3 regions of the Pseudomonas promysalinigenes genome follow, and region 2 is predicted to be linked to each of the others. Evidence: predicted binding sites of a transcription regulator. Region 2 holds the regulator's gene; each other region holds the start of a gene.

Region 1 (10,186 bases), 830 kb from region 2:
TGCCAGGGGGGCTACCAAGGGACGGTGCGCTTGCTGCTCACTGGCATGGCGCCGCTATCAAGCCTGGGCTCGCGGACAAGGTTGCGGAGCATCGAGTACCCTCAGCGGCGCGACAGCAGCTTGGCCAAAAGGAATGTGGCCATTACCGCAAGCACCACGGCGGCGGCAATCGACGGCACGCTGCCCCACTGCTCGAGAGTCCCCTTGACCATCAGATAGAAGCCCAGCACACCCACGGCACCTATGGCGTTGCCGCGAACGATTGCACCCAGTTCACGGTGCCCTCCCTGCACATGGGCAAATACCGCCAGTGGCCAGGCGATGACGGGAATCGGCGCCAATAGCCCACTGGCCACAGGACCGAGCCATTGGGCGCTTGCGGTGATCGCCAGCAAAAGTGCAGTGGCCGTCAGCATGCGCATCGGGATCACCCAGCGTGGCATTTGCACGACCTTGGCAGCACTGCCGGGCGCCGGTTGCGACGTCGCAAGGATGATCGCACTCAACAGCGCCAGGGTCACCCCCACTGAAAGTACGACCGATCCCAGATGGCTCATCAGCAGCGCCGCTGCGGCATAAACCGCCAGGGCGGTTATGCAGCCAGGCAATGCCCCAATACGCCGTGTGACCCAGAAGTAGAACAAATAGGTTGCCTGTACCGCCGCCAGACCGGCCAAGGCGCCAGGTACGGCCTGCAGGGCAAAGCCAGGGCCCTGCTCAAGGCTGAGAAACAGCACCACCAAGGCTGATGTCACCGGCAGCCCGGACAATAGGCCACCAATTTGCGTGCCCCAGCGCCTGGCTGCCAGCGAGATGGCCAGCATGAGTGTGGGGGTGATGAGGAACTTGAGGTAGAGGGCGGTCATTGGCGCTGGTGCGTGTGAGTGGGGCCTGGTGGGCGGCGCCCCAATGCTAAACGATGCGCAAAGGCTTTTCGCGGTTTATTCATTGCCCTGCCAACATGAGTTGGGCCATCACCTCGGCGCGCGAGGTCACGTTGCCGAAGTGGTGCTTCCACAGGTCTATGCCCAGCTTGCCAGAGCGGTCAAGGGATGAGCCAACGGTGAGGTCGGTCACCAGGGTCGGGCACAACCCGGCATCGAACAAAGCGAAGCCTGCGGCCAGCACGCAGGTTTCGGTCTGCATGCCGCAGACAAGCACGCGCTCGACGCCCATCTGTTTGAGGTGAGCGATCGCCTCGCTGGTCTGACCATAGCCATGCTTGACGAACACGTGGTCGACTTCGACCAGGCACTCATCTTCACTGGCCGGGTGCCAACCCAACTGACGCTGAAACGGCGTCACCTGTTCATCGTGCAGTTCAACCGATGCCACCGCGGGTATGCTCGCCGACAGCAGCCTGATCCCATCGACCAGCCACTCCGGGGGGCTGAAGGTCGACTGGACATCAACGATGAGCAGAACCTGCTGCATGAACGACTCCTGAATGCTCGAAACGGTCGCGGAGTATATCTGCATCAATGGCTACTGGTGGAATCGGCCCGGCACTGTGTATGCTGGCTTCGCCCAGCCCGACCCGTCGTACGCGCCTATGCCAGTTGACCTTCAAGCGCTTTACCCCAAGCTGATTCAGCTGATGCTGGACACCGTCTTCGTGGTCGACAGGGACAACATCATCGTTTTCGTCAGCAATGCCTGCCATGCGTTACTCGGCTACCGAGCCGACGAGTTGGTGGGTACGCCGATCACCCGTTACATGCATCCTGATGACCTCGACGCCACGCGCGCATCGATCGTGCGGGTGATGAACGGCCAGGCCCACAGCGACTTTCGCAACCGTTACCTGCGCAAGGACGGTGAGGTGGTGCATATCCTCTGGTCAGCATTCTGGTCCGATGAGGTTGGCGCCCGGATCGGCGTGGCACGCAATGTCACAGCACTGACTCAGGCCGAACAGGCGTTGCGCTTTCTCGCCCACCACGACTCGCTGACCCGGCTTTGCAATCGCTCCCTGTTCAGCGAACGGCTGGCCGGTGCGGTGCGTCAGGCAGTTCCTTTTGCCTTGTTGTTTCTGGACATCAACGACTTCAAAGGCATCAACGACGTGCACGGGCATGCCATCGGCGACCGGGTGCTGTGCGAGGTCGCCCGGCGGCTGGAGGGGTGTGTCGGGCCTCAGGACACGGTGGCGCGTATGGGGGGCGACGAATTCACCGTATTACTGTGCGGTGTGCATGCCGGCACGGTGCCCGAGAAGACGGCGCAGATCCTCGCTGCCATGGCAGCCCCGCTGGCCAGCGAGCCCGATTCACTGCCCATGCCGTCCTGCAGCATTGGGGTGGCCTGCTACCCGGCCGACGGCGACAGCATCGACGCGTTGCTCAACTGCGCCGATAGCGACATGTACCGCAACAAGCGGCGCAGGTCTTTCCCAAGGTAGGGCTTTGCCGGCAACGGCTGCGCACGGGCGATCTGCTGTGGCATGCTTTGCGCCCGCAACACACGCCCACACAGGTAAATCGTCATGACCCAAGCCACCGACCAGGCATTCTACGACCGCGCCGATGCGCATATCGACCTGGCCAATCAGCAGATCGATACCCTTGCCGACGTCGGCAAGGTCAGCGCCTCGATGACGTTTGCCGCCAGCCGTTTCAGCGCCTGGATCAGCGCCCGTAACTTCAAGTCCGGCGCTGAAATGGCTGCTGCACGCGAGGAAATCGTCAAGTACTTCAGCGACCAGTACCGCATGATGCTTGAGGACAACGTCGACGAGTACATCGATCAGTTCGACCACTACGTCCTTGGCAAACAGCGCTGAACGTCAAACCCGGAACCGCCCCACCAACGCCGTCATTTCCCCGACCAGCCCGGACAACGCCTGGCTGGCCTGGCGTGTCTGCTGCGCGCCTTGCGCCGAATGCCCGGACAACTCGCGGATATTCAACAGGTTGCGGTCAACTTCACGGGCCACTTGCGCCTGTTCTTCCGCTGCACTGGCAATCACCAGGTTGCGCTCGTTGATTTCACTGATAGCACTGTAGATGCCTTCCAGCGCTTGGCCCGAGGCCAGGCTCACTTCAAGCGTTGACTGGGCGCGGCGGGTACTGGTCTGCATCGAGGCCACTGCCGCTTCGGTGCCCTGCTGCACGCGGCCGATCATCTGTTCGATTTCCTGGGTCGAGGCTTGGGTACGGTAAGCGAGGGTGCGCACTTCGTCGGCCACCACGGCAAAGCCGCGCCCGGCGTCTCCGGCACGGGCCGCCTCGATGGCCGCGTTCAGCGCCAGCAGATTCGTCTGTTCGGATACAGAACGGATCACTTCCAGGACCTTGCCAATATCCCGCACCTGCCCGACCAACTGCTCCAGATGGGCACTGCTGGTCTGGATCTCGTCGGTCATGGCCTGGGTACCATCGATGTTCTCGCTGACTTGCTGGCGACTTCTTTGCGCCAACTGATTGGATTGCTGGGTAGCTTGGGAAGTGGTGACAGCGTTACGCGCCACCTCCTCTACGGCTGTGGTCATTTCAGTGACGGCGGTGGCAGCCTGTTCCAGCTCCTGACCCTGTTGCCGAAGGTTTTCTGCGCTTTGCTCGGTAACGCTGTTCAAGGCATGCGCTGCGTCGGACAGTTGCCGGGTGCAGTCGCTGATACTGCCCAGCGTTTCACGCTGACTCTGCTGCATGCGCTGCAGCTCATGGAACAATTGCCCGATCTCGTTGCGTTGATGCACCTGGACCGGCACGCTGAGGTCGCCGCCGGCAATTCGTTGGAAATGCAACCCAGCCTCACGCAGCGGGTGCAATACCCGTTTGGCGATGAACGCCCAGCACAGCGCCGCGAGCATTAAGGTCACCGCCAGCAACCCCAGGCTCAGCAGTTGCGCGCGCGCCAGGCGGCGGTCGGACTCCTGCATGATCTGCTGGCCGCGATCGCCCAGCGCAGCCACCAACTGCTGGCGCAGTGCCTGCAGCCGACCCATGGCGTTTCCGGCATCGATGTTGACCTTAAAGTACGCGTCCAGCGAGCGTTGACGGGTGGCTTCGCGTTGGCCAGCCACGGCCTTAGCGTACTCGCCGAACGTCGCCTGCAGCTCCATTGCCAGCTTGCGCAGGGCCGGATCACGCATGTTTTCTACAAATTCATCCACCAGGCCCTGGCTCTTGCCTAGCAACTCGACCGAAAGTGCCATCCGCTTGTTCGCACTTTCGTCATGGTCACCTAGTTGCTCGATGAATCCTGAAGAGACGTTGGCACTGGAACGAATCGCCATCAACAGGGCGTTGTTCAACCGGTCAGATTGATGAGCGGTCTGGTCCAGCTCGTTTATCTGCGCGTCGCTGCCCAGCGCCGCACGCCAAGCACTGACGGTTGAAAACAACAAGGTCATGCTGAACAGCAACAGCACCCAGGCCATTCCGGTACGAATTTTCAGGTTGGCAAACATGCAAGCAGTACTCCTTCAGTGCTGGTTGTCACCACGTTGGGTCGAAATTTCGACGGTGGGTGAGCAGCTATCGGAGAGGCTGACGCATGCTTGAGGGCATGGCAGGTGCTTGTGTTCGATAAACGAACGAATCTTGCTTACGCCTTGCATCAGCGTGCCCATACGTGCAAGGGTAAAAAAGGAACGTCAGTCACCAGAGAAGGAAAACCCTTACCTTATGCTCGGAATCACACGTATCCATCGCTATGTGCGCCCATTGTCCGCCACCCCTTCGGCAGCCAGTGGGCGTGAATTCAAAGCCAACGCCATCACCCGCCTTGCTTCAAAGATCGCCATCCTCCTCTGCACTCCCCGCGCCGTTGCGCCCTACCTCTGGGTAGCGCCCCAGCGCCCCCCTGTCGACCGCCTACCCCCTACCTGACTGGCCACGCTGCAGTGCGTGCATTCACACGTCATTCATTCACCGAAGACGTACGGTTTCCTGCCAACCTAAAAGGGGCGACAGCCAATGATCTTGTTTCAGGGTAAAAAAATTCTCAGCGCCATCTTCGATATGGATGGCACGATGTTCGACACCGAGCGCCTGCGGTTCAAGACGCTCAAACAGGCCTCACTGGAAATCTTTGGCCGGGCGCTAAGTGAGCAGACGCTCATCGGTTCGCTGGGTTTGAGTGCGAAGAAAGCCGAAGCCCTCGCCAAGGCCCACAACGGCGAAGATTTCCCGTACGCACAGATTCGTCAGCGCGCCGATGAGCTGGAACTTGAGCATGTGCGCAATCATGGCGTACCGATCAAGGCAGGTTTGCTGGAAGTGCTCGAGCGGCTGCGCAAATCCGGCCTGACCATGGCCGTGGCCACCTCCAGCCGCCGCGCGATCGCCGAGGAATACTTGATCAATGCCAACGTGCTCAAGTACTTCGACATCACCGTCTGTGGCGATGAAGTCAGCCAAGGTAAACCTCACCCAGAGATATTCCTGCAAGCGGCGCGGGCACTCAATTGCGCGCCAGAGCAATGTTTCATGGTCGAGGACTCGGAAAACGGGCTGCTCTCGGCTATCCGCGCCGAAGGCCAGGCAATTCTGATCGAAGACATCAAACCACCCGCACCTGAGGTCAAGGCAGGCGCACTCAAGGCCTACCGCAGCATGCACGCGTTTCTTGCCGACCTGAGCGAGTGCGTGCCCGACCTGGGTATGCCAGAACTGGCCGAGCCTTTCCCCACCTCGTTCAATCAGTTCCGGGTGGGGATTCATGGTTTCGGTGCTATTGGCGGCGGCTATCTCACTCAGGTATTTGCCCACTGGGACGGCTACACGCGGCCTTGCGAGATCATCGCAGCGACCCGCTCGCCCATGCTCCGGGAGACCATTACCGCATTCGGCAGTTACAGCGTGCGCTATGGGGCCAGCGCGTTCGACCAGACCATCGAAAATGTGCGCATGATCGACATGGATGATGAGCAGGCGGTCATCCAGATGTACAACGATTCGGAAATCATAGGCTTGAGCCTGCCTGAGCAAGCTATCCAGCAACAGGCCGCGGTAATTGCCAAGGGCTTGCTGCAACGCTTCGAGCGGCGGGGCCGCGAACTGACCTTGCTGATCGTGCTGAACAAGATCGGCGGCGCAGCATTCGTACGGCGGCATGTGCAAACGCAGTTGGCAGCGCTCTGCGCTCCAGACATCGCCAGGCAGGTGCTGCTCAAGACGCATTTTGCCGAAACAGTGGTCAGCCGCATCGTGTCCAAGATCAGCAATGATGCGCTGGTTCGGCAATTGCGAATCAAGTCGCAGATGTTGCAGAACAGCCTGGAGGACGAGCAAGAGCCGGCGCGCCCAACTGCTGAATATCAGCGCCTGATCAGCCGCTTCAGGCCCTTTGCCCAATCCAGCAATGCCATGAGCCAGCTGCATTTGGTGCTGTTCAACAGCGAGCCGGACATGCCACTGTATGTCGAACGCGGCGGCGACCTGCTGGAGCGGCTGCGGCAGGTGAAGACCGTCAAGGACATCACCCCGATTCAGATCATCAAGAACCGATTGTGGAACGGCCCCCATGCAATCATCGCTTGGTACGCCAGCCTGTTGGGGTACACCTGGGTCGGCCAGGGTATGGGTGATGACCGTGTCAGTGCCCTGGCGCAACGCCTTATCCACGATGAAGTGGCGCCCACGCTGGTGGCCGAGTACCCAGACTTGGCCGAAGTCGTTGCGCAGTTTGCCGATGTCTTTCTGGAGCGCTGCAAGCGCTCATTCAAAGACCCGTGCGCCCGTGTAGGGCGTGACCCGATGCGCAAACTGCAGCGTAACGAGCGAATCTTCAGCAGCATCGACTTGGCCAAAAAGCACGGCATTGCCACACCCGCCCTGGCTCAGGGGGCGGCACTGGCCATTCATTATGCGTTGCGCTGCAACTCGGCCAAGGACCGCGAGGCCCAGCGCATGAAGCAGTTGTACAACGCCAGCGGCGAACGGGTCGACGCGGTGCTGACCCATGATGGCGATTACCACGGCAAGCCCTACCCTGGCCTGCATCCGGTTGAGGACGCGTCGATCATCGACATTATCGCCGACAGTTTCCATCGTTTGCAGCAGCGCGACAGCGCTCAGTGGGCTGCAGCACCTTCAGCGCCGGTGGCACAACGCAGTGCGCCCAATCACCAGCAACCTTGATGCCTTGCAGAGGCGGGCTCAGTTTTCCGCTACTTGGGCTCTGAGCCACGCCCTGACCGTGCTCAGCGCTTGAGGCTCGTGCATGCGGCGGGGCCACACGAGGTAAAAGGCTTGGTCCAGCCTCAGACACTGGGCAAACACCTGCACCAAGCGGCCGGCCGCGATGTCGGCCTTGACGAAAGCCAAGCTGGCCAGGGTGATGCCCTGCCCGCCGAGCGCGGCATCGATGGCCAAAGATGTCTGGTTGAAACGCACGGTTTTCGCAGTCGCTGGCGGGTGGCCTGGGAATAAGGCCGCGCTGAACGCTGGCCAGAAATCGTGCCCGTCATGCAGGGCCACATACCCCTGCAATGCGGTGAAGGTGTCGGGCTTACCCCGCTCAGCCAGCAACCCTGGGCTGGCCACTGCAACGATGCTCTGGTCCATCAACCGTTCGACGTTCAACCCGCCACCAAATGGCGGTTGGCCGTACCGCACGGCGATATCAACGCCATCGGTGTGAAAATGTGAGAGTCGGTCGGTGGCCAGTAAGCGCAAGTCAATGTCGGGATGGGCCTCGGCGAAGTGACCGAGCCGTGGAATCAGCCACTTGGAGGCAAACGATGGCGTCACGCTGACCGTAACCTGAGATGGCGTCGGACGCAGCAGACGGGTGGCGTCGTCGATCATCCCCAGCGCGCTACGAATGCTCGCAGCATAGCTACGCCCGGCATCGGTCAAGCCTACGCCCCGTGGCAGGCGCTCGAACAGGCGAACTTGCAAGCTCGCCTCCAAGCCGCGCACCTGCTGGGCCACAGCTGCCTGCGTAACGCCCAGTTCCTCTGCGGCGAGGCGAAAGTTCAGTTGACGCGCCACCACTTCGAACACGCGCAGCGCATTGAGTGAAGGCAACCCAGGGAAGCCTGCAGGCATGGTAAGGATTTCAATCGGCCAAGGTCTGCCGAGGCTACCGCTATCACTGGCTGTTTGGAAGCAGCCTTGTTGCCCCTGCGGAGGTGCCCTATGGATGCGGGTCAAAGGCCAATGGGGCTAGCCACGATGTACAATGCAGCGACCTTTGCTGCACGTCAGAGATGGACGATGAACCGCCAGAAGAAACTCAAACAATTGCTCAAGGCTCACCAGAAAAAGGCCAATGCCAAGCTGGCCCCCAAAAGCAACAAACCCAAATACATCAGCAAGGCCGACCGGCTGAAACTGCAGGCCGACACCATTGACGGGGCTGGCACCGATAGCCTGGCCGAGCAAGGCTAGCTACTAAGGATGCCTGGATTGCCCTTGCTAGGTGAACCTGCGCCTGTAGCGATTGCTTACGGCCTGAGCGAACGCGGCAGATTCACTCGCTGCCCTGACGCTTGGCGGTCTTTTTGGCAATGGCCTTCATTCGCGCGGCAGCTCGCTGCACGGTAGCCATTTTCTCCGGGCGTTTCATGCCGCGCCACTTACGGATTTCTTCGCGGGTGCGACCACAGCTCACACACAGCTCGCTGTTGAGCTGGCAAAGCGAAACGCAGGGGTTTTCGATGTCTTTAGCCATGGCAGGCTCCGATTGCGGGCGCGGATCATACCTTGAATGAGACCGCACCCATACCCTTTGCCATTCATGCTAGAGCAGCGCGCCTACTGTCGCTGCTGACCTCGAACTGCCCCACTAGCTTCTGCAACTTACCGGCATTGACCCTCACCGTCTCTGCACTGCTCTGTAGTACCACGGTTGTCTGGCGCATCTGGTCGGAGGACTGGTTCACCTGCTCGATGGTCTTGCCGTATTGCACACTGCGCCGATTCAACTGCTGAATGATTGCGAACATCGCCTCGACCGCCTGGTGCAATTGCACGTTCTCCGATGACGCATCTTCAGCCAGGCGCAGGCTGTGATCGACATCGCTTACCCCGTGCTCCATGTAGCTCACAGCCTGCTGCGTTTCTTCCTGCAGCCCACCGACCATGTGCCTTATGTCGTCGGCCGCACGCGATGTCCGCGCCGCCAGGCTGCGCACCTCGTCGGCCACCACCGCGAAGCCCCGGCCGTGCTCGCCAGCGCGTGCGGCCTCTATGGCCGCGTTGAGCGCCAGCAGGTTGGTCTGATGGGTGATATCACTGATCAACCCGGTGATAGTCCCAATTTGGCCCATACGGTTGTCCAGCGACTGCACGCTCGCTGAGGATTGTGCGACCACATCGCGAATCGACTGCGTACCGGCCTGCACCGCCTGGAAGTCCTCACGGGCCCGGGTGACCACCTCATCCATGGCTTGTTTCATCTGTTCGGCGCTGACCGAAGCCTGCTGTAACTCGCCCAGTTGTTCTTCCATGATGATCATCATCTGGTGCAGCGACTCGCAGACATCAGCGCAGGTCATGCTCGCCTCATGGCTGCGGCCCAGCATCATCCGGTTAGTGGACCCCACTGTGCGGCTAGCCTTCACCACTTGCCCGACCACCGCATCCAGGCGGTCGATGAAACTGTTGATCCAACGCGCCATATCGCCGGTTTCATCATTGGCCAGGGCTTGTGGATCCAGACGCTGGCGTAGATTACCTTCACCTTCGGCAATGGTACGTAGTACACCGCTCATGCCATTGAGCCGCGCAGCCAAGCGTTTGGGCCCCAGAGCACTGAATGTCAGCGTGGCGATGAGCATGCCCAGGGCCGCAATGGCATCGTTCCACCCCTGGGGCAGCCCGGCGTAATGCTGAACCAGAAAGTTGCAGCCAAATAGGCCAGCCATAATCGCCACATAGGGCTTCATCAGCCCGTAACTGAGCGAGCGTCTGCGGTACACCTCCTCAAGGTCGGCTTCACACATCATGCCCCAGCGGTCGGGTGAGCCAGGCAGCTGGAAGGTAACGCCTTTGCCTACCACCGGCACATGCCGATAGTCCGAGTAGCCTGGGTAAGTCACGAACAGGTTGGCGCCATGGCGAATGGTTTCCCGCACGCCGGGGTGCAATTGGCCAGTCGATGGGTCGGTAAAGCGCAGCTCAAGCTCGGTATGACGGCGGACCTGCACCGTACTCCATGGAGTACGCACGCCGCCCTTGAGGTTCTCGCCATGGGTGAAGGTGCCATCCTCGAAACGCGAGCGCGACAACGCAGT
Region 2 (10,186 bases):
CTGGGTACCGACCGACAGAATCACCACATGGCCTTCGTGCTGCTCCTCGTGCACCTGCCCTTGGACCAGCCAGCGCTTGAGGTAGAACAGCGGCAGCGCCTTGTCGCGCACGATCACCACTTCCTGGCCGTCCACCACGTTGGTGCGCGAAAGGTCGAGGTGGAAGATTTCGTTGACGTTGACCAGGGGGAAGGCGAACGCCTGATTGCCCAGCATCACCATCAAGGTCGGCATGATCGCCAGGGTCAACGGCACCTTGATGACGATCTTCGAACCCTGGCCCTTGGCCGAGTAGATGTTGATCGAGCCATTGAGCTGGGAGATCTTGGTCTTCACCACGTCCATGCCCACGCCACGGCCGGACACGTCGGAAATCTCGGTCTTGGTCGAGAAGCCTGGGGCGAAGATCAGGTTGTAGCAGTCCGACTCGCTCAGGCGATCGGCCGCGTCCTTGTCCATCAGGCCTTTTTCCACGGCCTTGGCGCGCAGGATATTCGGGTCCATGCCCTTGCCGTCGTCGGAAATCGACAACAGGATGTGGTCACCTTCCTGCTCGGCCGACAACACCACATGGCCGGTACGCGGTTTGCCGGCAGCTTCCCTCTCGTCCGGCATCTCGACGCCATGGTCGACGGCGTTGCGCACCAAGTGCACCAGCGGGTCGGCCAGGGCCTCGACAAGGTTTTTGTCCAGGTCGGTTTCTTCGCCGACCAGCTCAAGGTTGATTTCTTTCTTAAGCTGCCGCGCCAAGTCACGGACCAGGCGCGGGAAGCGGCCGAAGACCTTCTTGATCGGCTGCATGCGGGTCTTCATCACCGCAGTCTGCAAATCGGCAGTGACCACATCGAGGTTGGACACGGCCTTGGACATGGCCTCGTCGCCGCTGTTCAGGCCCAGGCGCACCAGGCGGTTACGCACCAGCACCAGTTCGCCGACCATGTTCATGATTTCGTCCAGGCGCGCGGTATCGACGCGCACGGTGGTTTCCGCCTCGCTGGCAGGCTTATCTGCAACCGGTGCCGGGGAGCGAGCTGGCGCGGCAGCTGCAGGCTTGGCCTCGGCAGGCGCAGCTGGGGCAGGCTTGGCGACCGGCTTGCTGGCCGCCTTGGGCGCAACCGGTGCAGCCACCGCAGCAGGTGCCTGGGCAGCAGCCGTTTCGCCGGTGAACTTACCCTTGCCGTGCAGTTGGTCGAGCAGGGCTTCGAACTCATGCTCGGTGATCTCATCGCCAGCGGCGGCGGCACTGGCGGTCTGTGCCCCAGCGCTGGCGGCTGGCAAGGCATCGGCCTGGAAGGTGCCCTTGCCATGCAGCTGGTCCAGCAACGATTCGAATTCTTCGTCGGTGATCTCATCGCTCGCAGGTTGCGTGGCGACGACTACCGATTGCGTAGCGGTAACTTCTGGCGAGAACTGGCCCTTACCATGCAACTGGTCAAGCAGCGATTCGAACTCGGCATCGGTGATGTCGTCACCCGAGTTGCTCAAGGTCTCGCCCTGCATCTGTGCGTCGAAGGCGGCAGCTTCGGCTTTCACCGCGTCGAGCGAGTCGAGCAGCTGTTCGAACTCGGTGTCGGTGATGTCCGCTTCGCTGGCCGCAGGCTCGGGCTCGGGCGCTGCTTGTGGCACCGGCGCGGCAGGGGCATCGGCGCTGGCAGGGGCATCGGCGCTGGCAGGGGCATCGGCGCTGGCAGGTTCGGCCAGGCGCGACAAGGCTGCCAACAGTTCGGGTGTGGCCGGTGTCACCTCGGTGCGCTCACGCACTTGGCCGAACATGCTGTTGACCGTATCCAGTGCTTCGAGCACCACATCCATCAGTTCCGCGTCGACCCGGCGCTCACCCTTGCGCAGGATATCGAACACGTTCTCCGCGATATGGCAGCACTCCACCAGCTCGTTCAGCTGAAGGAAGCCGGCGCCCCCTTTTACAGTGTGGAAACCGCGAAAAATTGCATTGAGCAGGTCAGCATCGTCAGGCCGGCTTTCCAGCTCGACCAGTTGCTCGGACAGTTGCTCAAGAATTTCGCCGGCTTCTACCAGGAAATCCTGAAGGATTTCTTCATCGGCGCCGAAGCTCATTAAACGTGCTCCTTAAAAACCCAGGCTGGACAGCAAATCGTCGACGTCGTCCTGACCGGACACCACGTCTTCACGCTTATCGGCATGAATCTGCGGACCTTCACCCCGAGTTGGATGTTTTTCTTGATCTTTTTCAGCACGAAGCTGCTGGTGGTCATGTTCGATACCAGCAAACCGGTCGACCTGACTGGCCATCAGCACGAGCTTGAGCAGGTTGCTTTCCACTTCGGTCACCAGCGCCGTCACCCGCTTGATCACCTGGCCGGTCAGGTCCTGATAGTCCTGGGCCAGCAGAATGTCGTTCAGGTGGCCTGCGACTTTGCGGTTACCCTCGGTGCTATGCGTCAGGAAACTGTCGACGCGTTTGACCAGCTCTCGGAACTCAGGCGCGGCGACTTCGCGGCGCATGAAGCGCTGCCAATCCAGGCTCAGGCTCTGAGCCTCGCTGGCCAGGTCGTTGAGCACCGGGGTGCTCTCCTCCACCAGGTCCATGGTGCGGTTGGCCGCGCCCTCGGTCAGCTTGACGACATAGGACAGGCGCTCGGTGGCATCGGTAATCTGCGAAACTTCTTCGGCTTGCGGCATGCGCGGGTCGATCTGGAAGCTGACGATCGCGCTGTGCAGTTCACGCGTGAGCTTGCCGACCTCCTGATAAAGGCCACGATCGCGGGTCTGGTTGAGCTGATGGATCAGCTGCACCGCCTCGCCGAAACGGCCCCGTTCCAGGCTCTCGACCAATTCCTGGGCATGCTTCTTCAGGGTCGATTCGAACTCCCCCAAAGACGACTGTTTTGATTCCATGGCGCCCCCCTGAGGTGTCTCAGCCGTTGACGCGTTCGAAGATCTTCTCGATCTTTTCTTTGAGCACCTGGGCGGTGAACGGCTTGACCACGTAACCATTTACGCCGGCCTGCGCCGCTTCGATGATCTGGTCGCGCTTGGCTTCAGCGGTCACCATCAGCACCGGCATGGTTTTCAGGCGGTCATGGGCCCGGACTTTGCGCAGCAGGTCGATGCCGGACATACCTGGCATGTTCCAGTCCGTCACCAGAAAGTCGTAATGGCCGCTTTCGAGCATCGGCAGCGCGGTGGTGCCGTCATCGGCTTCATCGGTGTTGGTGAAGCCCAGATCACGCAACAGGTTCTTAATGATCCGCCGCATCGTCGAGAAGTCGTCAACGATGAGGATTTTCATGTCTTTGTTCAAGTAGACCTCCAAGCAGTCTCAAACGCGCTCGGCCCCGAGCACGCGTATTCATCTAATTCGGTACAACGTGGAAACGACTGCAACGATACCTTGGCTCAACGCGCCCGCCATTCCCCCAGGCGGCTGCGCAGGCGCGCGGCGCATTGGCTGTGCAACTGGCTGACACGCGACTCGCTGACCCCCAGTACCTCGCCAATTTCCTTAAGGTTCAGCTCTTCGTCGTAGTACAGCGCCAACACCAGCCGCTCACGCTCCGGCAGGTTGGCGATCGCATCGGTCAAGGCAGCCTGGAAGCGCTCGTCTTCAAGGTCGCGCGACGGCTCGATCTGGCCACTGGCGCCGTCCTCGTGCAGCCCTTCATGCTCGCCGTCCTGCAACAGGTCGTCGAAGCTGAACAGCCGGCTTCCCAAGGTATCGTTCAAAATCCCGTAGTAATCATCGAGACTCAATTGGAGTTCGGCAGCAACTTCATGATCTTTAGCGTCACGGCCAGTTCTTGCTTCCACGGCACGCATCGCATCACTGACCATGCGCGTATTACGGTGCACCGAACGGGGTGCCCAATCGCCCTTGCGGACCTCATCGAGCATCGCCCCGCGGATGCGAATACCCGCGTAGGTTTCGAAGCTCGCCCCCTTGCTGGCGTCGTACTTGTTCGCCACTTCCAGCAGCCCGATCATGCCGGCCTGGATCAGGTCCTCGACCTGGACGCTGGCAGGCAGCCTTGCCAGCAAGTGGTAGGCAATGCGCTTGACCAGTGGCGCGTAGCGCTCGACCAGTTCGAACTGGGCATCCTTGGACGCCTTGCTGTACATCTTGAAGCCGCTGGCATTCATAACACGGGCCCTGCACTGGTGGGCTGCACCAAACGCTCGACGAAGAACTCGAGGTGCCCGCGCGGGTTGGCTGGCAGCGGCCAGCTGTCGACCTTCTGCGCAATGGCTTTGAATGCCAGGGCGCACTTGGAGCGAGGGAAGGCCTCGTAAACCGCGCGTTGCTTCTGCACCGCCTTGCGCACGCTTTCGTCGTAAGGCACGGCGCCCACGTATTGTAGGGCTACGTCAAGGAAGCGGTCGGTGACCTTGGTCAACTTGGCGAACAGGTTGCGCCCTTCCTGCGGGCTCTGCGCCATGTTGGCCAAAACCCGGAAGCGGTTCATGCCGTAGTCGCGATTGAGCAGCTTGATCAGTGCATAGGCGTCGGTGATCGAGGTCGGCTCGTCGCACACCACCAGCAGCACTTCCTGGGCGGCGCGGACGAAGCTGACTACCGAGTCACCAATCCCTGCAGCAGTGTCGATCACCAGCACATCGAGGTTGTCGCCAACCTCGCTGAAGGCCTGAATCAGCCCGGCATGCTGAGCCGGCGCCAGATGCACCATGCTCTGGGTGCCGGAGGCAGCGGGCACGATGCGCACACCGCCAGGCCCCTGCAAAATCACATCACGCAGCTCGCAGCGCCCTTCGATGACATCGGCCAGGGTGCGTTTCGGGGTGAGGCCCAGCAGCACGTCGACGTTGGCAAGGCCTAGGTCGGCGTCCAGCAGCATCACCCGGCGGCCGAGCTCGGCCAGCGCCAGAGACAGGTTCACTGAAACGTTAGTTTTGCCGACGCCACCTTTACCACCGGTGACGGCGATCACCTGTACGGGATGCATGCTACCCATGTTTATTGTTTACCTTGTTTCGCTTGGTCCCAAGCCACACGCGGGGCAGCACTTGAGCCCCCGAAATGTAGGTACTTTGCATACGTTTCATCCTCAACCCGCGCGCCGCGGATTGTGGTAGAGATCAGCGAACATGTCGGCCATAGCCTCCTCGCTGGGCTCGTCCTGCAACTGCACATTGACCGCGCGGGTCACCAACTGGTGCGGGCGCGGCAAGTGCAGATCGTCAGGAATACGCGGGCCGTCGGTTAAGTAGGCCACGGGCAGTTCATGACTGATGGCCAGGCTCAGCACGTCGCCGAGGCTCGCCGTTTCATCGAGTTTGGTCAGGATGCAGCCGGCCAGGCCGCAGCGTTTGTAGCTGTGGTAGGCAGCGGTGAGCACCTGCTTTTGACTGGTGGTGGCCAGTACCAGGTAGTTCCTGGCAGCAATGCCACGGCCAGCCAGGGTTTCCAACTGCATGCGCAGGGCCGGGTCGCTGGCCTGCAGGCCGGCGGTATCGATCAGCACCACACGCTTGCGCAACAGCGGCTCCAGCGCTGCGGCCAGTGACTGCCCCGGGTCGACGTAGGTGACCGGCACATTGAGGATGCGGCCCAACGTTTTAAGTTGTTCCTGAGCCCCGATGCGGAAACTGTCCATGCTCACCAGCGCCAGGCTCTGCGGGCCGTACTTGAGCACATAGCGCGCCGCCAGCTTGGCCAAGGTAGTGGTTTTACCCATGCCGGCCGGGCCTACCATGGCGATGACGCCACCCTCCTCGATCGGTTCGACCTGCGGCACGGCAATCATCCGCGCCAGGTGCGCCAGCAGCATGCGCCAGGCCTGGCGGGGCTCTTCGATCCCATTGGTCAGCTCGAGCAGCTCGCGGGCGATGGGGCCAGACAGGCCGATGCGTTGCAGGCGGCGCCAGAGGTTGGCCTGGGCCGGCTTGCTGCCCTGCAGCTGGTTCCAGGCCAGCGAACCGAGTTGCACTTCCAGCAGCTCGCGCAGCCCAGACAGCTCCGAACGCATGGCATCGAAAAGGCGCGGGTCGACTGCCGGCTGCGTCGCAGCCGGGGCTGGTGGCGGCACGTCGACGTGCGGCTCGATCAAAGGCTCGGCAGCGGTCAAGGACTGGCCGGCGAACAATTGGCGATTACCTTCGCTGGCCTCGGCGCGGTTATCCAGTTCTGCCTGGGCAGTGGCTATACGCGACTGAGTCTTGCGCAGCTCCTCTTCGAGCTCCGCATTGGGCACGCGCGGGGCCAGCGCGGACAACTTGTAGTCCAGCGCGGCGGTCAGCTCGACACCACCGGCGATGCGGCGGTTGCCAATGATGGCGGCATCGGAGCCCAGCTCATCACGAACCAGCTTCATGGCCTGACGCATATCGGCGGCGAAAAAACGCTTGACTTGCATAACCCACTACCTCAGCCGTTGGGGCCCACTGTGGCAACGATGGTAACTTGCTTGTTGTCCGGTATTTCCTGATACGCCAGAACATGCAAATTCGGTACAGCCAGGCGACCGAAACGCGACAGCATTGCCCGGATCGGGCCAGCGACCAGAAGGATGGCCGGTTGGCCTTGCATCTCCTGGCGCTGGCAGGCTTCGATCAGCGAGCGCTGCAGCTTTTCGGCCATGCTTGGCTCAAGAAGTACACCGTCTTCCTGACCTTGCCCGGCCCTTTGCAAACTATTGAGCAAGATCTGTTCCAACCTTGGCTCAAGCGTGATGACAGGCAGCTCGGACTCAACGCCAACAATGCTTTGCACGATGGCGCGACACAATCCGACGCGCACTGCCGCAACTAGCGCGGCGGTATCTTGACTCTTGTTCGCGTTGTTGGCGATGGCCTCGGCAATGCTGCGTATGTCACGTACCGGCACCTGCTCGGATAACAGCGCCTGCAGGACCTTGAGCAGCCCCGACAAGGAAATGACACCGGGCACCAGTTCCTCTGCAAGTTTAGGCGATGCTTTGGACAATACCTGCAACAGTTGCTGGACCTCTTCGTGGCCGATCAACTCATGGCAGTGCTTCTGCAGAATCTGGTTGAGGTGGGTTGCCACCACGGTACTGGCGTCGACCACGGTATAGCCCAGTGATTGCGCCTGGGCACGCTGGCCGATATCGATCCACACGGCCTCCAGGCCAAATGCCGGGTCCCGCGCGGCGATGCCATTGAGGCTACCGAACACCTGGCCTGGGTTAATGGCGAGCTCGCGGTCTGGGTAGATTTCGGCTTCGGCCAGAATTACGCCCATAAGCGTCAAACGGTAGGCGCTGGGCTGCAGGTCGAGGTTGTCGCGAATATGCACGGTTGGCATCAGAAACCCCAGGTCCTGGGAAAGCTTCTTGCGCACCCCCTTGATCCGCGCCAGCAACTGCCCACCTTGGTTGCGGTCTACCAGCGGAATCAGGCGATAGCCCACTTCCAGGCCGATCATATCGATCGGTGTAACGTCGTCCCAGCCCAATTCCTTGGTGTCCAGCGCGCGCTGCGGCGAGGGCAGCAGGTCCTGTTGCCGCTGGGCCTCTTTCTGCGCCTCGAGCTTGGCCTTCTGCTGCTTCTTCCAAACCAGGTATGCCCCACCGCCGGCCAGCAGGCCGAGGCTGAGGAAGGCGATATGCGGCATGCCGGGCACCAGGCCCATGATGATCATCAGCGCGGCGGAAACCCCCAGCGCCTTGGGCGAATCGAACATCTGCCGATTGATCAGCTTACCCATGTCCTCGGAGCCCGAGGCACGGGTGACCATGATCGCAGCGGCAGTGGACAACAGCAGTGATGGCAATTGCGCCACCAAACCGTCACCGATGGTCAGCAAGGCGTAGACCTTGCCAGCATCGCTGAACGACATGTTGTGTTGCAGCATGCCGATCAGCATACCGCCTAGCAGGTTGATGAAGAGGATCAGCAAGCCGGCAATCGCGTCACCGCGCACGAATTTGCTGGCACCGTCCATCGAACCGTAGAACTCGGCTTCCTGAGCCACCTCGGAGCGTCGCGCCTTGGCTTGGGCCTGGTCGATCAAGCCGGCGTTGAGGTCGGCATCGATGGCCATCTGCTTGCCGGGCATGGCGTCCAGGGTGAAGCGCGCGCTCACTTCGGAAATACGGCCGGCACCCTTGGTCACCACTACGAAGTTGATGATCATGAGGATGGCGAACACCACGGCACCGACCACATAGTTGCCGCCGATGACCACCTCACCGAATGCCTGGATGACTTTACCGGCGGCGCCATGGCCCTCCTGGCCATGGAGCATCACCACCCGGGTGGATGCCACGTTCAACGCCAGGCGCAATAGCGTCGCGACCAGCAGAATGGTGGGGAAGGCGGCAAAATCCAGCGGGCGCAGTGCGTACACGCAGACCAGCAACACCACGATCGACAGCGCGATGTTGAAGGTGAAGAACACGTCGAGCAGGAACGGCGGTATCGGCAACATCATCATTGCCAACATCACCAGCAGCAGCAACGGCACACCCAGGTTGCCCCGGCCGAGCCCGGCCAGGTTGTTGCGGGCATTGCTGATTAACTGAGTGCGATCCACCGCGAGTCCTCTTGATGCAAAACTTTGACGCCCAGGGAGCGCTTGGGCGTGGCTTTGCAAGAAGCTTTCCAACTTTGGTGGCCTTCAGGGATTTGAAGCCTCAGGGGCAGAGCATGGCCCCTGCCGTAACCGAACTTATGTCAGCTGTCACGCCGCAAATCCTGAGGAATCGGCAGGTCTTCTTTGAGCGGCTCCGGCCGCTTGCCCTTGCCTGCCCGGTACTGTCGGATCTGGAACACATAGGCGAGCACTTGCGCCACCGCCAGGTACAGCCCTGCCGGAATCTCGCCCTCTACTTCGGTGGAGTAGTAGATGGCCCGCGCAAGGGCCGGCGATTCGAGAATCTGGATCTTGTGCTCAGCGCCGATTTCACGAATTTTCAAGGCGATGAAGTCAGTACCCTTGGCCACCAGCAACGGCGCCACCCCACCCTTCTGCGGGTCATACTGCAAGGCCACGGCGTAGTGGGTCGGGTTGGTGATGATCACGTCGGCCTCGGGCACGGCAGCCATCATGCGGCGCTGCGACACTTCACGCTGCAATTGACGGATGCGCTGCTTGACCTCCGGCTTGCCCTCGCTGTCCTTGTATTCGTCCTTGACCTCTTGCTTGGTCATCTTCAGCTTCTTCTGCGTTTGCCACAGCTGGTATGGCACGTCTGCCGCGGCAATCAGCAGCAAGCCGGCGGCCATCCACAAGGCGCTCCAGCCCACCACCTGGACGCTATGGATGATCGCCTGCTCCAGAGGCTCGTTAGCGATGGCCAGCAGTGCCTGACGGTCGTTGCTCAAAACCACCAGTGCCACCGCCAGAATGACCAAAAACTTGGCCATTGCCTTGAGCAGTTCGGTGAGTGAGTTCAGCGAAAACATCCGCTTGATCCCTGACAATGGGTTCATGCGGCTGAATTTAGGCTGTAAAAGACTGCCCGAGAAAATGAACCCGCCCAGGGCGATGGGCGACACGAAGGCAATCACGAACAGCAACATCAGAATCGGCTGCACTGCCCAGATCGCCATCTTTCCCGAAGCCAGCAGGAACATGCCCATCGAGCGCTCATCGGTCAGCACCTCGCGGCTCAGGGAGAAGTTCATCTGCATCAACGTCATCAACGTCTGCGCCAGGTTGCCACCGAAGGCCAGCAGCGCACCGGCACCGGCAAGTGTCGAGGCGACGGTATTGAGCTCCTTGGAACGGGCGATCTCACCTTTTTCGCGCGCGTCGCGCTTACGTTTGTCGGTGGGGTCTTCCGTCTTGTCCTGACCGCTCTCGCTTTCAGCCATGCTCAGGGCGCCCTCGCCATCTCACGCAGCCATTGCAACGCTTCACTGGCCAAGGCCTGATAGTGCGAAAGCACATCGGCCAAACCGATCCAGAAGATACCCATGCCCAACACCAGGGTCAGCGGAAAACCGATGGAAAATATGTTCAGCTGAGGTGCCGCACGGGTCATTACGCCGAAAGCGATGTTCACCACCAAGAGCGCGGTGATCGCCGGCAGGATCAACAGCAAGCCGGCCCCGAACACCCACCCCAGGCGGCCTGCCATTTCCCAGAAATGACTGACCAACAGCGCCTGACCGACCGGCAAGGTCGTGAAGCTCTCGGTCAACACCTCGAACACCACCAGGTGCCCATTCATCAGCAGGAACAACACACTGACCAGCATGGTCATGAACTGGCTCACCACTGCCA
Region 3 (10,186 bases), 920 kb from region 2:
CGGCAGCGCCAAGGCGGTGGCTGACGCCCTCGGTATCGATGATGTGCACGCCCAAATGCTACCGGCCGATAAGACCGCCACCGTAGCTGCGCTGAAAAAGGACGGGGTGGTGGCCATGGTCGGCGACGGTATCAACGATGCCCCGGCCCTGGCCGCTGCCGACATCGGCATCGCCATGGGCGGTGGTACTGACGTGGCCATGCAGGCTGCGGGCATCACGCTGATGCGGGGTGACCCGCGGCTGGTCCCTGCTGCGCTGGAAATCAGCCGCAAGACCTACGCGAAAATCCGTCAGAACCTATTCTGGGCCTTCATCTACAACCTGATCGGCATCCCCTTGGCCGCACTGGGTTACCTCAACCCGGTCATGGCCGGGGCTGCGATGGCGCTGTCCAGCGTCAGCGTGGTCAGCAATGCCCTGTGGTTGAAAACCTGGGCACCCACCAGCAGAGCCGAGGAGGCCCAATGAACATTGGCCAGGCGGCCCGCCGCAGCGGGCTCAGCACTAAGATGATCCGCTATTACGAGGCCATTGGTTTACTCAAACCGGCCACGCGCAGTGACAGCGGCTACCGCGTTTACCACGCCGAAGACCTGCATAGCCTGGCGTTCATCAAGCGCTCCCGCGACCTGGGGTTTTCTTTGGATGAAGTGGGCAAGTTGCTGACTCTGTGGCAGGACCGCGGGCGCGCCAGTGCCGATGTCAAGGCTCTGGCAATGCGTCACATCGATGAGCTGAACCGGCGCATCGAGGAGCTGGAGAGTCTGCGTGACACGCTGGGGGACCTGGTTGCCCACTGCCAGGGAGACGATCGACCGGATTGCCCCATTCTCAAGGACCTGGCCAAAAACGCGGGCTGCTGCCATTGAGGAGCTTGGTTCGCACTTCACGGCATGGAGAGGCGACAGCGTCATAATTGTTTGGTATGCCATATTAGCCTGCCGCCGACCGAATCGTCGTCAAATGCGACTTCGCCCAATAAATACGGGCGTCTGGCCTAATTTTTCCCTGGGTGCTGCCGATGTAGTTGCTACCTGCCTCGCGTGCAAAAAACAAAACCCCGGGAGCGTCGATGAACATCAAACAAAAACTGACTTGGGCCTTCGCGGTGATCGCGGGCTTGCCCATCGTCCTCGTAGCCACCCTGGTGGTCCTCAACCTGCGCGGCGAAGCCCGCGACGGTTTCCTCGACAGCAGCAGCCGGGAAATCCGTCAGGTCAGCAATGCGATGAACATTTTCTTCCAGGGCATCGACCAGAATGTCGCCTACCTGGCCTCGCAGCCGATGGTGGCGGCCACCGGCACCAACCTGAACAAGTACATGAGCGCCACCCCGTCCAACGAACTGGGTGAACAGGATCAGCAGCTCATGGACTTCTTCACCCGTCTGGCAGAGTCTCACCCAGGCTATGCCTATGTTTCCTACGGCGTGAGTGACGGCGGCTATGTGTGCTGGCCAGCCGGGCAGAAGTTCGTCAACTACGACCCGCGCCAGCGCCCGTGGTATCAGCAGGCCATGGCCAACCCCGGCAAGACCGTACGTACTGGCGCCTACTACTGGGCTGCCGACGATGCAGTGCTGATCAGCACCGTACGCGCCGTACCCAACCAGCTGGGCAACCCAGGCGGGGTGGTCAACATCGATGTTTCGCTCAAGGGCCTGACCGAGATCGTGAAACAGATCAAGCTGGGTGAAAGCGGGTACCTGATGCTGGTGGAAAGCAACGGCAATGTCATGGTCGACCCCCGCGATGCCAGCCACAACTTCAAGCAGCTGGGCAGCTTCGGTGATGGCTATGCCGAGCTGGCCAAGGCCGGCAAAGGTCTGGTCGAGGTGCAGATCAACGGTGAGCGCTACATGGCCAACGTCTACCCGGACGAGAAACTGGGCTGGACCTTCATCGGCCTGATCCAGCAAAGCGAAGTGATGCAGACCACCACACGCCTGACCTGGCTGATCGGGGCTATCGCGCTGGTGCTGGCAGCCGTGTTCGCCGTGCTGGGCGCGGCGTTCGCCAAACTGATCGTGCGCCCGATCAACAGCGTCACCAGCGGCCTGGAAGACATTGCCCAAGGCGAAGGCGACCTGACCCGCAACCTCGACGTGCGTGGGCGCGACGAAACTGCGCAACTGGCGAACTGGTTCAACCAGTTCCTTGGCGCCATCCGTAGCCTGATCCAGCACATCGGCTCAGCCGCCAGCAAGATCCTCAGCACCTCCACCAGCTCGACCCAGGTTTCCAGCGACATGGCCGAGGCCGCTGGGCGCCAGCGAGAAGCCGTGGACATGGTCTCCACTGCATTCCACGAGATGGTCGCAACCGCCAACGAAGTGGCCCGTTCGTGCAGCCAGGCTGCGCAATCGGCCGATAGCGGTCAGCAGCAGGCCCGTGAAGGGCAGCAACAGATTGACGCGGCAGTCAGCAGCGTGGACCGCCTCAGCCAAGAGATCGAGCAGTCGGCCCAGTCGATCCAGCAACTGGAGCGCGACAGTAACGCCATTCAGTCCATCCTCGGCACCATTCGCTCGATTGCCGAGCAAACCAACCTGCTGGCGCTGAACGCCGCCATCGAGGCGGCCCGCGCGGGTGAACAGGGCCGTGGTTTTGCCGTGGTGGCCGATGAAGTTAGGGCGCTGGCCAAACGCACCGCTGACTCGACCGCCGAAATCGATGGCTTGTTGGGCAACCTGGCCAGCCGCACGGCAGAAGTGGCTGGGCAGATGCATGCCAGCCTGGAGGTGTCGCAGCAGTCGGTCAGCCGCATCGGTATGGCCCGTGACAGCTTCGGGCAAATTCGCGAGTCGGTAGACATCATCCGCGACATGAACACGCAGATCGCTACGGCAGCCGAAGAACAGCACCAGGTGGCCGAGGACATCAACCGGCACATCAGCCAGATTCATGGCGACGCGCAGTTGGTAGCTGAGTTGGCCCAGGCAGCGCGCCAGGACTCCGAGAGCCTTGCCGGGCTGTCCAATGAACTGGATGCCCTGGTACGCCGCTTCCGCACCTGAGTACCGATGCCCCGGCCCTTTCGCGGGTTTACCCGCGAAAGGGCCGGGGCGGTCTACATCAAAACTTCAGTTCTCCCGGCGTCGCTCCAAACAATTGCTTGAAGGCCGCGATGTAGGCAGAGGTCGAATCATAGCCACAGCCCAGCGCCGCGTCGGTCACGCTTTGCCCCGCCTCCAGCAACGCAAGCGATGACAACAAACGCATCCGCTGGCGCCAGTTGCGAAAACTCAGGCCGGTTTGGCGCTGAAACAAACGCATCAAGGTCTTTTCCGAGCACCCTAATTTCGCCGCCCATCGTTGCAAGGTATGCGCCTTGTCCGGCTCGGCGATCAGGCTGTTACACAACGCCTGCAGGCCTGGATGGCTCGGCAAAGGCACAGAGAACCCAACCTCCGGTAACGTGCGCAGCTGGTCCAGCAATACGCTGACCAGGCGCCCTTCGGCGCTATCGCCTTCAGGGTACTCGACCGGCATCAGGCAGAACTGCTTGATCAGCTCACGGGCCAAGGGCGTCACTTCCAGTACCCGACAGTGCCCCGGCGCCCATTGGCACGCATCACGACGGATGTACAAACTACGCATCTCAGCCTGCCCGGATGCCACCACATCGTGCTCCACACCAGCGGGTATCCAGACGCCCCACTGCGGCGGAGCGAAATAATTGCCACCGTTGGTATAAACCCCCAGTACGCCGCTGATCGCATAACAGAACTGGACCCAATCATGGCTGTGTCGCGTCGCATAGGAACCGGCGTGAAGGCTTTCGACACGCGCATAGACAGGCCGGGGCAAGTGTCCCAAGGCTGGAATAGCGCGAGGATGTCCGATCAACTGCATAGCCAATTCTTGTAGTGCCGAGCAGCCAAGCCTATCAGAGATCGCCTTCGCCTCACCGCTCGACGATAACCGTCACCCCCTGCCCGCCCGCTGCACAAATGGAAATCAGCCCGCGGCCTTTACCGGCCTTGGCCAGCAACTTCGCCAGGTTGGCCAGAATCCGCCCGCCAGTCGCTGCGAAGGGGTGCCCTGCCGCCAATGAACTGCCCTTGACGTTGAGCTTGCTGCGATCGATGCGCCCCAAGGGCGCATCCAGCCCTAACCGGTCACGGCAGTATTGGGCATCCTCCCAGGCTTTGAGGGTGCATAGCACCTGAGCGGCGAAGGCTTCATGGATTTCGTAGTAATCGAAGTCCTGCAAGGTCAGGCCATTACGCGCCAGCAGCCGCGGCACCGCGTACACCGGCGCCATCAGCAGCCCCTCTTGGCCTGTGACGAAATCCACGGCAGCGGTTTGGCCATCGACCAGATACGCCAGCACTGGCAGGCCCTGCTCTTGAGCCCACTGCTCGCTACCCAGCAGCACCATCGAAGCACCATCGGTCAGTGGCGTGGAGTTGCCGGGCGTCAATGTGCCCAGGCCGCTGCGGTCGAAGGATGGCTTGAGCCTGGCCAGTTGCTCAAGGGTCAGATCGGTACGCAGATTGTTGTCACGGGCCAAGCCCAAAAAAGGCGTCAGCAGGTCATCTTGCCAACCTTCGTTGTAGGAGGCCGCCAGGTGCCGATGGCTGTGCAACGTCAGTGCGTCCTGCTCGGCGCGGTCGATGCCCCAGGTTTGCGCCATGCGCTCGCAGTGCTCGCCCATCGACAGCCCGGTGCGCGGCTCGCCGTTACGCGGCAGCTCAGGTTTGAGATGGCTCGCCCGTATTTGCAGAAACGGCTTGAGTCGCTCGGCCAAGGTTTTGCCACGGTTAGCCTGCAAGAGGATACGCCGAAGCCCTTCATTGACCCCGATCGGTGCATCGGACGTGGTATCCACGCCGCCGGCAATGCCACTGTCGATCTGCCCGAGGGCAATCTTGTTGGCCACCAGCAGCGCAGCCTCCAGGCCAGTACCGCAGGCTTGCTGGAGATCGTAGGCAGGCGTCTGCGCCGACAGACGGGAGCCGAGTACGCATTCGCGGGTCAAGTTCATATCCCGCGAATGCTTGAGCACAGCCCCCGCCACCACTTCCCCCAATTGCAGCCCGTGCAAGCGATAACGCTCGATCAGGCCCTCCAGGGCCGCAGTCAGCATCGCCTGGTTGCTGGCGTTGGCGTAAACGCCATTGGAGCGGGCGAAGGGAATACGATTGCCGCCCAGGATCGCGACCCGACGAGTTGAGCTCATGCGTATAGTCCTCCGTTAACCATTCGATCCGTACAGCCTAGGTGTTTTTGCCGCATTCGAACGACCTTGGCATAAAGTTGGTCCACACTTGCAAGCTTGCCTTCAGGGAGACCCGCACATGAGCGATCGCTATCTCGGCTTTGCCAACTCCAACCTCGGGCGTCGCCTGGTAGATGCCCTTGGCCTGCCGAGCCCGGCGCCGCTGGAGCGCTGGCAGGCAGGCCGCCTGCGCCCGGTTGAAGGCGCGCTGGTGCTAGGTGGCGGCCCCTTGGCAAAGCAAGTCGAAGCCATTGCCCCGCGACTGACCGACACCCTCTACAGCTTCAATGGCCAAGGCCTGCAGTCACCGCAATGGGTCGCCGGGCTTGGGCCCAAGCTCAAGGCCGTGGTGTTCGACGCCAGCCATTTGTCCGACAGCGACCAGCTCAAGCAGTTGCGCGAGTTCTTCCAGCCATTGCTGCGCAGCCTTGCCGCTTGTGCTCATGTGGTAATTCTCGGGCGCGCTCCACAGACCCTCGACGACCCGCTTGCCAGTGTCGCGCAGCGTGCCCTCGAGGGGTTCAGCCGCTCGCTGGCCAAAGAACTGCGCAACGGCGCCACCGCGCAATTGTTGTATGTGGACGAAGGCGCGGATGAGCAACTGGAGGGTGCGCTGCGCTTCTTCCTGTCGCCCAAAAGTGCTTTCATTTCGGGCCAGGTGTTGCACCTGCAGGCCTGCACTGCCCAGGTCGAAGACTGGACCCGCCCCCTCGGTGGCCGCCGCGCCCTGGTCACTGGCGCGGCACGGGGCATCGGCGCCGCCATCGCGCAAACCCTGGCACGTGATGGTGCTCAGGTAATGCTGCTGGATGTGCCGCAAGCACAGCAGGAACTCGATGCACTGGCCGCTCGCCTTGGCGGCAAGGCCCTGGGGCTGGACATCTGCGCCAGCGATGCGCCTGCCAGGCTGCTCGAAGCGCTGCCCGAGGGCATCGATATCGTGGTGCACAATGCTGGCATCACCCGCGACAAGACCCTCGCCAACATGACCCCGGAGTACTGGGATGCGGTGATGGCGGTTAACCTCAAGGCCCCGCAACTGCTAACCAAGGCTTTGCATGACGCAGGCGCGTTGGGCGATAACGCGCGGATCACCCTGCTGGCGTCGGTCAGCGGCATCGCCGGCAACCGCGGCCAGGCAAACTATGCCGCGAGCAAGGCCGGCCTGATCGGTTTTGCGCAAGCCTGGGCCGCCAAGCTCGCCGAGCACGGCAGCAGTATCAATGCCGTGGCGCCGGGTTTCATCGAAACCCACATGACCGCAGCCATGCCCATTGGCCTGCGCGAGGCCGGGCGGCGCCTGAGCTCACTGGGCCAGGGTGGGCGCCCGCAGGACGTCGCCGAAGCCATCGCCTGGCTCAGCCAGCCAGGCTCCGGCGCGGTCAACGGCCAAGTGCTGCGCGTTTGCGGCCAAGCTTTGATGGGGGCTTGAACATGAGCCGGCAATGGCAGGACCTGCACAGCCCAGACTCACGCGCCAGCCTCTACCTGCGCGCGGCCAGCAAACGCAAGATCAGTGGCCATGCCCTGCCCACTGGCGGCCTGCGCAGCCTGATCCACGTACAGCCCGGCAACCTTGAAGCCTACCGCAGGCTCTGCCACTTCACCGATGAAGGCCGTTTGCCTGCCACCTACCCCCACGTGATGGCGTTCACCCTGCAATTGCAATTGCTCACCAGCCACGACTTCCCTTTCCCTTTGCTCGGGCTTGTCCATTTGCACAACCGTATCGACGTGCTGCGCCCGCTGGGTGGCATCGACGAGCTGCGTTTTGCGGTGTATGCCGATAACCTACAGGCCCACGCCAAGGGCGGCACCTTCGACCTTGTCACCGAGGCCGAGGATGGCCTCGGGCTGCTGTGGCGCGAGACCAGCCGCATGTTGGTGCGCGGCCTGAAGCTCGATGGCCAGGCAGAAGATAGCCAGGAGCATGCCCCAAGCGCCCTGCCCCAGATGACCCGTTGGTACGCCGACACCGATATAGGCCGGCGCTACGCCATGGTCTGTGGTGACTACAACCCGATCCATCTGAGCGCCATCAGCGCACGGCTGTTTGGCTTCCCCAAGGCCATCGCTCACGGTATGTGGAGCAGCGCCATGGCATTGGCAGCCTTGCGCACGCACATCCCCACCAGCGGTTACCGCTTCGAAGTAGCGTTCCGCAAGCCGGTGCGCCTGCCTTCGGAAGTCATCCTCAGTGCCAGCGAGGCGGGGCCCGCAGGGGAGTTGCGGCTGGACGGTCAGGGTGGATTGCTGCACATGGTCGGGCGCTGGGCCGTGCTGTAACGCCTTGTTCGTACTTGCTTTGCATCGGGCCTGGGCAGAAGCTATGCAGCCTTAGGAGAGCACCGATGAATTTGCAAGAACTGACCCAACGCCTGCACCGGATTCGCGACAACAACGACTGGCGCGGCTTTCATAGCCCGAAGAACCTGGCCATGGCCGCCAGCGTTGAAATGGCAGAACTGGTGGAAATCTTCCAGTGGCTTAGCGAGGAGCAATCCCGGCAATTGCCTGCCGACCAGCTGGCCCACGCAGGCCAGGAAGTGGGCGACGTGGTGCTCTATCTGTTGCTGTTGTGCAGTGAGCTGGGGCTGGATATGGAGCAGGTGGTGCAGGCCAAGCTTGCCGACAGCGAAAGGCGCTTTGCCCGATGAATGACCGTCACTTCGATGAACTGGCCACGCGCTTTGCCCAGAAAATCTACGGCGGCAACAAGGGCGCGATACGCCTGGCGGTGCTGCAAGCGGACCTGGCCGAGGCGCTGCCCGATCGGCCGCTGCGGGTTCTGGACGTTGGCGCGGGGCTGGGCCACATGGCCTTGTGGCTGGCCCAGCGTGGGCACCATGTAACGCTCGCCGAGCCCGCCACACCGATGCTCGAAGGGGCCAGGGAACGTTTCGCCGAGGCGGGCCAGCCCGCCACCTTCATCCAGGCACCCTGGCAAGCGCTGCCTGACCAACTGCACCAGCCGTATGACCTGGTGCTGTGCCACGCCGTCCTGGAATGGCTGGCCGAACCGCAAAGCATCCTGCCGGTGCTGCATCAGCTAACCGCCCCGGCAGGCTGGCTGTCGCTGGCCTTCTACAACCGCGATGCATTGGTCTATCGCAACTTGCTCAAGGGCCACCTGCGCAAATTGCGCAGCAACCGCCTGGAAGGTGAAAAGCAGAGCCTGACCCCGCAAAAACCGCTTGATCCGCGCGAGCTCAAGGCGCAACTTGAAGGCATGTGGCGCATTGAAACCGAAAGTGGCGTGCGTGTTTTCCACGACTACATGCCTAGAGAATTTCAGGAAAAAGCCCCATTGCCCGATCTGCTGGAAATGGAACTGGCTCACCGCCGTCACCCCAGCTTCGCCGGCCTTGGCCGCTACCTGCACTGGATGTGCCGGCCCTGCTGACTGCACCCCTGCCGGAGGGATACATGCCGTACCGTCTGTTGTGCCTGGCCCTGCTGCCCCTAGCCCTGGCTGGCTGCCAGGGCACTAACCCCTACGTGGCCAGCAGCCGCCCGCTGCCCCCTGCACCTGCACAGGCGGCCAGCACCTTCGATGCCAGCGCCTATCCGGCGGCGCCGCGCGACTACGGGCGCTATCGCAGCTGGAGCTGGCGTAATGGTCAGTTGCCCAACGGCACTGCTCAGGCAGACCCTGCGCAAATAGCCGACGCCATCAGCACAGCCCTCGATCAGCAGGGCCTTCGCCCCGCCCGCGGCGCTACCGGCGATTTGCTGGTCAGTGCTGACTTGCGCCTGGAGCGGCGCCTGCGCCAAGTCCGTGACGACTATTACGACCCTTATTACGGCCCGTACCCCTACGGCGGCGCTGGCTTTGGCGGTTACCGCAACGGCTACGGCGCCTACGGCAGCGTGCCGATCGTACGTACCTACGAGGTGGAAGTGATGGTGGTGCGTATCGACTTGTTCGATGCCCGCAATGGCCAGCCAGTGTGGAGCGCCAGCGCCGAAAGTGGCAGCGACAGAAGCTCGCCGCGCGATCGCGAGGCAGCCCTTCGCGAGTCGGTTCGTAAAGCGCTCAGCGGCTATCCTCCCAGTTAACGCCTAACGGAGAACCATCATGTTGCGCCGCTTGGTTCTACTGTCGTTCGCGTTGGTGCTCGCCGCCTGCTCAAGCAACAATGTTCTGCAGGATTTCGACGCCAGCCGCGATTTCGCTGCCTACCGCAGCTGGGCCTGGCAGGAGCCGGGCCTGCAATACCGCCCTGACGACCCACGCATCAAGAGTGACCTGACCGAGCAACGCATCCGCACAGCCGTTGCCGACCAGCTTGACCAGCGTGGCCTGCGCCCTGCCCAAGGCACCGCCAAGGCCGACCTCACCGTACGCGCCTACCTGATCGTCGAGCAGCGCCAGCAGCAGATCACCACCAACTATGGCGGCGGCTGGGGAGGCTACTGGAATGGCTACTGGGGCGGCCCGATGTACAACGAAACCCGCAGCGTCGATTACAAGGTCGCGACCATCCAAATCGACCTGTTCGATGGCCGCGACGGCAAGCTGGTCTGGCGTGGCAGCGCAGAACAGATCATGAACAACTACCCACCTGGCCCCGAAGAGCGCAACAACGCGATCCAGAAGACCGTCGCTCAAGTGCTTGGCAACTACCCACCTGGTCGTGTCAGGTAAGCCAGCCGCCCTGCTGTGCCTTCGCACTTTTTGCCTGCCCACCCTGCCCGTTCGTCAGATCGCGTCTACCCTGTCTAGGAAACCTGACTGAACGGGTAGAAGTGTTCAACGAACGGGAAGGCGCCTGCCGATGCAAAGCATTGTTCTTCTGATGTGGCTTGCCTTGTGCACTGAACAAGATATCCGCGAGCGCCAGATCGCCAACGTGCTGACCTTAGGTTTCGCCACAGGTGCCCTGGTCTGGCTGTTCGCGACCGGCCACACCTGGATCGGCTCCGAAGCCAGCGATGCAGGCTGGGCACTGGCTATCGTCA

The links. The regulator FliA, encoded in region 2, starts transcription of late flagellar genes. The targets are predictions, from matches to a motif close to CTAAAGTTTNNNNNNNNNNNGCCGNTAA.
Region 1: the regulator FliA is predicted to act here: its motif matches at 4,479-4,506, upstream of HU725_RS11935 (methyl-accepting chemotaxis protein).
Region 3: the regulator FliA is predicted to act here: its motif matches at 2,233-2,260, upstream of HU725_RS23225 (methyl-accepting chemotaxis protein).

The regions. Positions count from the first base shown of each region.
Region 1 covers NZ_CP077094.1:2,634,083-2,644,268, forward strand. The annotation lists gene HU725_RS11915 (hypothetical protein) at 102-866, opposite strand; gene HU725_RS11920 (isochorismatase family protein) at 946-1,434, opposite strand; gene HU725_RS11925 (GGDEF domain-containing protein) at 1,553-2,401, shown strand; gene HU725_RS11930 (DUF3144 domain-containing protein) at 2,486-2,782, shown strand; gene HU725_RS11935 (methyl-accepting chemotaxis protein) at 2,786-4,411, opposite strand; gene mtlD (bifunctional mannitol-1-phosphate dehydrogenase/phosphatase) at 4,920-7,085, shown strand; gene HU725_RS11945 (LysR substrate-binding domain-containing protein) at 7,104-7,997, opposite strand; gene HU725_RS11950 (DUF2986 domain-containing protein) at 8,166-8,339, shown strand; gene HU725_RS11955 (DUF1289 domain-containing protein) at 8,422-8,622, opposite strand; gene HU725_RS11960 (methyl-accepting chemotaxis protein) at 8,687-10,186, opposite strand, start outside.
Region 2 covers NZ_CP077094.1:3,467,866-3,478,051, forward strand. The annotation lists gene HU725_RS15855 (chemotaxis protein CheA) at 1-2,076, opposite strand, end outside; gene HU725_RS15860 (protein phosphatase CheZ) at 2,089-2,877, opposite strand; gene HU725_RS15865 (chemotaxis response regulator CheY) at 2,897-3,271, opposite strand; gene fliA (RNA polymerase sigma factor FliA) at 3,379-4,119, opposite strand; gene fleN (flagellar synthesis regulator FleN) at 4,116-4,949, opposite strand; gene flhF (flagellar biosynthesis GTPase FlhF) at 5,043-6,350, opposite strand; gene flhA (flagellar biosynthesis protein FlhA) at 6,362-8,491, opposite strand; gene flhB (flagellar biosynthesis protein FlhB) at 8,632-9,774, opposite strand; gene fliR (flagellar biosynthetic protein FliR) at 9,777-10,186, opposite strand, start outside.
Region 3 covers NZ_CP077094.1:4,385,024-4,395,209, forward strand. The annotation lists gene HU725_RS19935 (heavy metal translocating P-type ATPase) at 1-469, shown strand, start outside; gene cueR (Cu(I)-responsive transcriptional regulator) at 466-870, shown strand; partial or broken gene HU725_RS23220 (cache domain-containing sensor histidine kinase) at 1,230-2,159, shown strand; gene HU725_RS23225 (methyl-accepting chemotaxis protein) at 2,289-3,017, shown strand; gene HU725_RS19950 (AraC family transcriptional regulator) at 3,076-3,855, opposite strand; gene HU725_RS19955 (acetyl-CoA C-acetyltransferase) at 3,908-5,185, opposite strand; gene HU725_RS19960 (3-oxoacyl-ACP reductase) at 5,304-6,656, shown strand; gene HU725_RS19965 (MaoC family dehydratase) at 6,659-7,510, shown strand; gene HU725_RS19970 (MazG-like family protein) at 7,576-7,881, shown strand; gene HU725_RS19975 (methyltransferase domain-containing protein) at 7,878-8,627, shown strand; gene HU725_RS19980 (DUF4136 domain-containing protein) at 8,651-9,283, shown strand; gene HU725_RS19985 (DUF4136 domain-containing protein) at 9,303-9,872, shown strand; gene HU725_RS19990 (A24 family peptidase) at 10,003-10,186, shown strand, end outside.